DNA from 2 places in the Knoellia sp. AC549 genome. Region 2 is predicted to be linked to the other one. Evidence: predicted binding sites of a transcription regulator. Region 2 holds the regulator's gene; the other holds the start of a gene.
What was found. The regulator LexA, encoded in region 2, represses DNA repair genes until DNA is damaged. The targets are predictions, from matches to a motif close to TCGAACANNTGTTCGA.
Positions count from the first base shown of each region.

Region 1: ACZZ98_RS12840 (HNH endonuclease signature motif containing protein) is a predicted target of LexA. The motif match lies at 1,402-1,417, and genes of this name have one in related genera.

Region 1 covers NZ_OZ409890.1:2,627,146-2,630,557, reverse strand. Annotated here, with positions in the region: gene ACZZ98_RS12850 (ABC-F family ATP-binding cassette domain-containing protein) at 1-210, opposite strand, end outside; gene ACZZ98_RS12845 (PadR family transcriptional regulator) at 943-1,209, opposite strand; gene ACZZ98_RS12840 (HNH endonuclease signature motif containing protein) at 1,431-3,176, shown strand; gene ligD (non-homologous end-joining DNA ligase) at 3,353-3,412, shown strand, end outside.
Region 2 covers NZ_OZ409890.1:3,203,412-3,206,823, reverse strand. Annotated here, with positions in the region: gene ACZZ98_RS15625 (VOC family protein) at 1-303, opposite strand, end outside; gene ACZZ98_RS15620 (LysM peptidoglycan-binding domain-containing protein) at 537-944, opposite strand; gene lexA (transcriptional repressor LexA) at 1,140-1,886, shown strand; gene ACZZ98_RS15610 (Sir2 family NAD-dependent protein deacetylase) at 1,897-2,772, opposite strand; gene ACZZ98_RS15605 (LysR family transcriptional regulator) at 3,113-3,412, shown strand, end outside.

The DNA.
Region 1 (3,412 bases), 580 kb from region 2:
GAGGTGGCCGAGGTCTGCTGGGGTCGCGATGGAGCCGTGGTCCGGGGCCTCGATCCCGGCGACGAGACGGATGAGCGTGGACTTGCCCGAACCGTTCTCGCCGATGAGCCCGACGCGCTGGCCCGGGGCCACGGTCAGGTCGATGGCGTCGAGGACGGTGCGGCCTTCGTAGCCGTGCGAGACGTCGCGGACAGTCAGGGGTTGGGACATGGGACTCCAGCGGGAGTGGTTCGGGTGCTCGCGCGGGCCGTGGGCCTCGGGCGCGTGCGGGTCGCTGGGTCAGTTCTTCATGATGGGGACGAGGCTAGCGGTTGACAAAGGCCCGCCGCACCCGAGTTTTCCACGACTGACGCGGCGCCCAAGGTGGTGCAGGTGGCTGGCTCGCACTGTTGGGCGAAGGGCCGGTGAAGAAGCCCGCCGCAATGCCCGCCACCGCGACCAGGGCAAGGAGCCATCGCGGCACCTCGACGAGCACGGTCGATGCGGCCCAGCTTCTCGACGGCCCAGGCGAGCATGGCGACGGTGACGGCGAACACGCCGACAACCGCGAGTCTCACCGGCCACGCCGAGGGGATGGTGCTCTCACCCAGACGCGAAGCCCGGCGACGGCTCCAACAATCCTCCGGTCCACGGGATCAGACCGACCACGCAAAACATGACGACGAAGCTGACAGCGTCCGAGCCGTCGAGCGGAACACGCTCGCCCCACCCTCGGTCAGCGAACATCGCGGTGATGCCGCTGGCTATGCCCGCCGCGGGCAGTGTCCACAGCAGGACCTGCCCGGCCCACCGCCGCCGAGACAGGGAGCGCCACTCCCGCGCGTAGTCGACTGGCTGTCCAAACGCAACCACTAGGTCCTCGCCGGTTGCGGCCACGTGACCTTCGACCTGCGCAACTGTTCGCTGAGCTCTCGGATGTAGTGCCCTCTGGACGTGCTCATCTCATCCCCTCAGTGCCGTGGTCATGGTCGTCGAGAAGGTGAGCCAGCCGTTGCGGCCCGCGTCGAGCTCCACGCGGCCAGCGTCGGTGAGCCAGAAGTACTTGCGTGCGGGTCCCGAGTCACCCGTCACCCACTTGCTCTCGACCAACCCGTCGTCCTCGAGCCGGGCCAGTAGCGGGTAGATCGTGCCGCCCTTGATCCCCTCGAACCCGTAGGCCGCAAGGCTGGCCATGAGGGTGTAGCCATATGCCGACGTCTCCCGTGACAGGGCCGCCAGGACGGCAAGGTCGAGGACACCTTTGAGCCATTGGCTCTGCCGGTCCTCACGCCCCTTCGCCCGCCCATGAGCAGATGGTGTTCCTACCTAAGTAGGAATGTCAATTGTCCACACCATGACGCGAGCGCTGCGGCACGTGTTCGCCTGCGGCAGAACCGAATTCGCCTGTGGATGGCTTGTTGTACGAACGGACGTTCGAGTATGATTGAGACATGGAAAGCACCGCTGCGACCGCCGCCCTGGAGGGCCGGTATGCCGCGTTGTCTGCTTCCGCTTCGGACATGAGTTCCGAGGAGCTGCTGGACGTGATCGAGCTGGCGCAGCGGGAGAAGGATGCGGCGTCGGCCCGGCAGGCGATCGCGTTGGCGCACCTGTCCGCGCGGGACTCGCACGTGCAGGAGGACGGGACCTCGGTGGAGGTGCACCACGGGTTGGGGTACCAGCGTCTTGACGCTCCGGAGCTGGCTGCGCCCCGGTTGGGGTGTTCGGTACATGTCGCGGCGAACCGGGTCCTGGATGCGGTCCGTCAGCTGACCCGCACCCCTGGGGTGGTCGATGCGATGGCCACTGGTGACCTGGATGAGCACCGGGCGCGGGTCGTGACGGAGGAGACGGAGTTCCTGTCCCCGGAGTCCGCGGCGGAGGTCGTGGACCGGGTCAAGGACGTGTGGGGGCAGCTGACAACTGGGCCCTTGCGCCGGCTGCTGGCTCGCACGGCGGCGCAGGTCGACCCGCACGCGGTGACCGCCCATGCTGAGGACGAACGTGCCCGGCGCGGACTGACCCGGCGCACCGGGGTGCACGGCACGGACCACTGGCGGGGGGACTTCAAGGTGGAGCAGGCCCGGACCGCGTGGGCTGCGGTGACCGAACGTGCCCGTCAGCTCGTGCGTGACAAGCAGGCCGACTCCCTCGAACTCGCCCGCGCCGACGCGATGATGGAGCTCATCCTCGAACACTCCGACGTCAAGGTCGTCGTCCACGCCACCCGCGCCGCCGACGACGACGAGGCGCCTGTGAGCGACACGGCTCAGGCCACCGCCACCGCCACCGCTACCGCTACCGCTACTGGCACTGGCACTGCCGCCGGCTCCGGCTTCGGCTCCGGTGAGGACCTCGTCGAGGTCGGTGGGCTGGGCGCTTCCGGGACGACGTTCGTGCGCCGGGACTGGCTCCATGCCGCCGGCGCCTCCGACCCGGACCGGGACCTCACCTGCGACCGTGGCACCGGCGCGCTGGTGGCCGGTGACATCCCGAAGGCGTTCGCCCGCGGCCAGGACAGCGCCCGCCGCGCGCACCAGAGCCGGGAACGCGCACGAGAACGCGCTCGCGAGAAGGCCCACGAACGCGGAGACGCACCACCCGCGAGCAATGCACCGCCTGACGACCTCATCGCCGACTCCTACCGCGTGCCCGACCCCATGGCCCGACTCATCCGGCTGCGCGACGGGTCCTGCCGCTTCCCCGGCTGCGCCACCCCCGCACGCCAGTGCGACCTCGACCACGTCCGACCCTGGCCGACCGGCCCCACCACCCCGACCAACCTCATGGCGTTGTGTCGACGTCACCACCGCATCAAGCAGCGCGACGGCTGGACCGTGCGCCTGCACCCTGACGCCACCGCCACCTGGACCGACCCCACCGGCCTGGCCACCACGACCTGGCCCGTGGACCACCTCCACCTCGTCACCGCCGGCCGCACCCACCGCGACCCCACCACCTCGACGCCCGCCCCAATCGACCCCGCCGACATCCCCACCACCTTCGAAGAAGAGCTGGCCGAGCTCCTCGACAGCCACGACATCCCACGACACCCCCGCGCGTACCCGGTCTCGTTCGACATCGACGGCAACACCTACGGCGGACCACCACCAGGCATCGACTATGACCGCACTCCCGGTTGGGGGCGCTACCTCGTCGACTTCCCGCCCCGACCACCAGAAACCATCCCCTTCTGAAGTCATGCTGGACAGGGCTGAGCGCTCCCGGCCGCATCCACGGTGGCGAGCCTGTGCCCACAACCCACGTGCTGGTCCACACAGGTGTCGTCCTGATGCCGCGCCTTGTCGCACTCACCGGACTACCCAGTCTGCTCTGACCGCGTGAGGTGGGCGGACGGCATACGGTGTCGTGCATGGCTTCTCGCAAGGGTGAGTTCGGCGAACCGGTGATCCTCGACGTCGCCGGTCACGAG
Region 2 (3,412 bases):
CGCCTCGCGGGTCGCCGACTCGGCGTCGTCCACCTCGAACGCGATCCGGATCTTTGGGCTCGGCGTCCCCGCCGCCTCGACGGCGTCGATCGCGATCCTGTGCGCAGGACTGGCGATCTCGAAGGTCGCCCGGCCCGCCTCGAGGATCGCGACGCGGTCCTCCCCTCCTGAGGAGAACGCGGCGATCTCGTCCATGCCGAGGACGTCCCGATAGAACCGGACCGCCGCGTCGTAGTCCTCCGCCTCGACCACCACTCGCAGCTGCCTGACCTTCTGCACGCGTCCACCCGTCTCGTCCGTCATGACAGGTCCAAGCGCATACAGCCCCGTCTTATTGCACCGGAGCGACCTCTCGCGTCCGACCTCGACGCCACGCCTGTCGCTGGAACGCGACCAACCCGCGGCCGAGACGAGACAGCAAAGGGCGCCCCGCGCGAAGAGTGGCGGGGCGCCCTCCATGCTGAGTCGGAGAGGGGTCGAAGCTCATCCAAGGACTCAGGACCGAACCGGGGTCGAAGCGGCTCGGAGTGTGTGCGTCAGCCCTGCGGGATGACGATGGTCTGACCGACCCGGACCTGGGCCGTGGCAAGGTCGTTGGCCGCCTGCAGCTCGGCGACACCGGTCGCGACCGACACCCCGGCGAGGTGCTGTGCGGCGATCTCGGAGAGGGTCTGCCCCTGCTGCACCGTCACCGTCACGTCGGGCGCCGACGCAGCCGCTCCTCCCGTGAGGGCGACGAGTCCGACCACGAGAGCGACCAGGAGAACGAGGCTCGTCAGGGCGAGACGACCGGCGCGGGTGACCCTCAGCGCCGGCGCCGCGAACACCGGCACCGACGCGCCGGTGGGGACCGACACGAGGCGCGGTTGCGTCGAGCGACGCGGAACCGGACGCGGTGCGGCATACCCGATGGTCGTGCCGTCCAGCACTGCAACTGCACTCATGGTGTCCTCCTGGATCGGTGTCACGCTCGAAACGGTGTTCGAACGAACGCTTGTACGATTTCTAGCACGGACGTTCGAGGAGTTCAAGACACGCGTCGAACAGATGTTTGAAACACCTGCCCGAACTCCGTAGTCTGTGCTCATGTCAGAAAGCCAATCAGGCGCCACCGACAACGCCCTCTGAGGAGACGAACCATGAGCGACAAGCGCCGCCAGGACGACGCCGACGTCCACCAGCTGCCCGACCGTGACCCGGGCGACGGCACCCTGACGGTGCGGCAGCGCAAGGTTCTCGACGTCATCCGCAACTCGGTCGACCGCCGTGGCTACCCGCCGAGCATGCGTGAGATCGGCCAGGCCGTCGGCCTCACCTCCCCCAGCTCGGTGTCGCACCAGCTGCACGCCCTCGAGAAGAAGGGCTACCTGCGCCGCGACCCCAACCGGCCCCGCGCGCTCGAGGTCATCTCCCCCGACACGCCGAGCGATATCCGCGGCTACCGAGGTGGAGCGGCTCCTGACGACATCGACGCCGACCTCGACCCGACGGGATCGGGCGACACGCGGCCGGAGGCGAGCTATGTGCCCGTGCTCGGCCGCATCGCCGCCGGCGTGCCGATCATGGCCGAGGAGATGGTGGACGAGGTCTTCCCCCTGCCCAAACAGATCGTCGGCGAGGGCTCACTGTTCCTGCTCAAGGTCGTCGGTGACTCGATGGTCGACGCCGCGATCTGTGACGGTGACTGGGTCGTGGTGCGTCAGCAGCCGAATGCCGACAACGGCGACATCGTGGCGGCCATGCTCGACAACGAGGCGACGGTCAAGACGTTCAAGCGCAAGGACGGCAAGGTCTGGCTCATGCCGCACAACCCGTCCTTCGATCCCATCGACGGCGACCACGCGACGATCCTCGGCAAGGTCACGGCGGTCCTGCGTCGCATCTGAGCGGCTGGGCTCACCCCACCCGCGCGGCCAGCTCCCGCGCCAGGGCGGTCAACGTGACGCCGAGCGGCGCATCGATCCGATGCGTTGTCTCGGCGTCTCCACGCGTGGGGCCCAACGTGACGACGACGACGGGTATGCCGTGTGCCGCGGCGCGTCGCACGAACCGGTATCCACTCATCACCTTGAGCGACGACCCGAGCACGACGAGGACCGGCGCGGCCTCGGTGAGGGCGAAGCACTGCTCCACCCGTGGTTTGGGCACCGAGCCGCCGAAGAAGACCACATCGGGCTTGAGGGTGTCGTCCCCGCACAGGAGACAGCGAGGCGGGACGAAGGTCTGCACGGCCTCGTCGGCAAGGACGATGTCGCCGTCGGGCCGGATCTGGCTGCTCACCCGTGAGCCGTCGCCGACCAGTCCCAGAGCCAGAGAGGCAAACCCGGGGTTGGCGTCGTCCATGAAGGCCTGCACGAGGTCACGGTCGGTGCGTTCGCCGCAGGTGAGGCACTCGACGTCGGCAAGGCTTCCGTGGAGCTCGATCACGTCGCGCGTGCCGGCGTCCTGGTGGAGGCCGTCGACGTTCTGGGTGATGACGGTGCCGATCGCGCCGACGCGCTGGAGCTCGGCGACGGCTCGGTGCCCGGCGTTGGGCTCGGCGACGGAGAAGCGCTGCCAACCGATGAAGCTGCGGGCCCAATAACGTTGTCGCGCATCACTGGTCGCACAGAACTCCTGGTGCGACATGGGTGTCACCCGCCGCTTCCCGTCGGGCCCGCGGTAGTCGGGGATGCCACTCTCGGTCGAGATGCCGGCGCCGGTCAGGACCAACGCAGGGCCGCGGTCGCGCAGGAGCGATGCGACCTCACCCACGGACACCTCTCGACTCACCCCACCATCGTAGGTCGCCCAACGCACCGCGCTGCATCACTCGCCCGGGCAGGCGCTCTGGTGGACCAGCGCTCCCGTGACCATCCAGCGCCAGTCGGTGGCCGACCCGCCCGCGTACGCTCCGGCTCCGCACTGGCACCTCCAGTGCCACCGGCCGAGGGCGTCACAGCTGACGTCCGGGTGGTGGCTGCGGCGGGCTGTCCGCCTTCGCATCGTGGCCTTCATGCTGGAGAGGAGGGCTCGGCACCACCGCCAGATACGCCCGACCCTCGTCCGTCAGCGCATCACGCGGCGTGCAGAGGACTGGCCGATTGATAACTGACTGTTATAGGATGGATCCATGATTGATGCAGCCGGCCTCCGGGTCATGCGCGCCATCGCCGACGAAGGCAGCTTCACCGCGGCGGCGCTCTCACTCGGATACTCCCAGCCCGCCATCTCGCAGATGGTCCGTCGCCTCGAGACCCGCACCGGCACGACACTCGTCGAGCGCATCGGCCGCAGCGTGCGCCTCACCGAGGCCGGTGCCGTGCTGGCCCGCCACGCCGGGCCGGTCCTGTCGGCCCTCGATGCCGCCGAGGAGGAGGTCGCCGCCATCGCCGGGCTGCGCTCTGGCCGCGTCCGCCTCATGGCGTTCCCC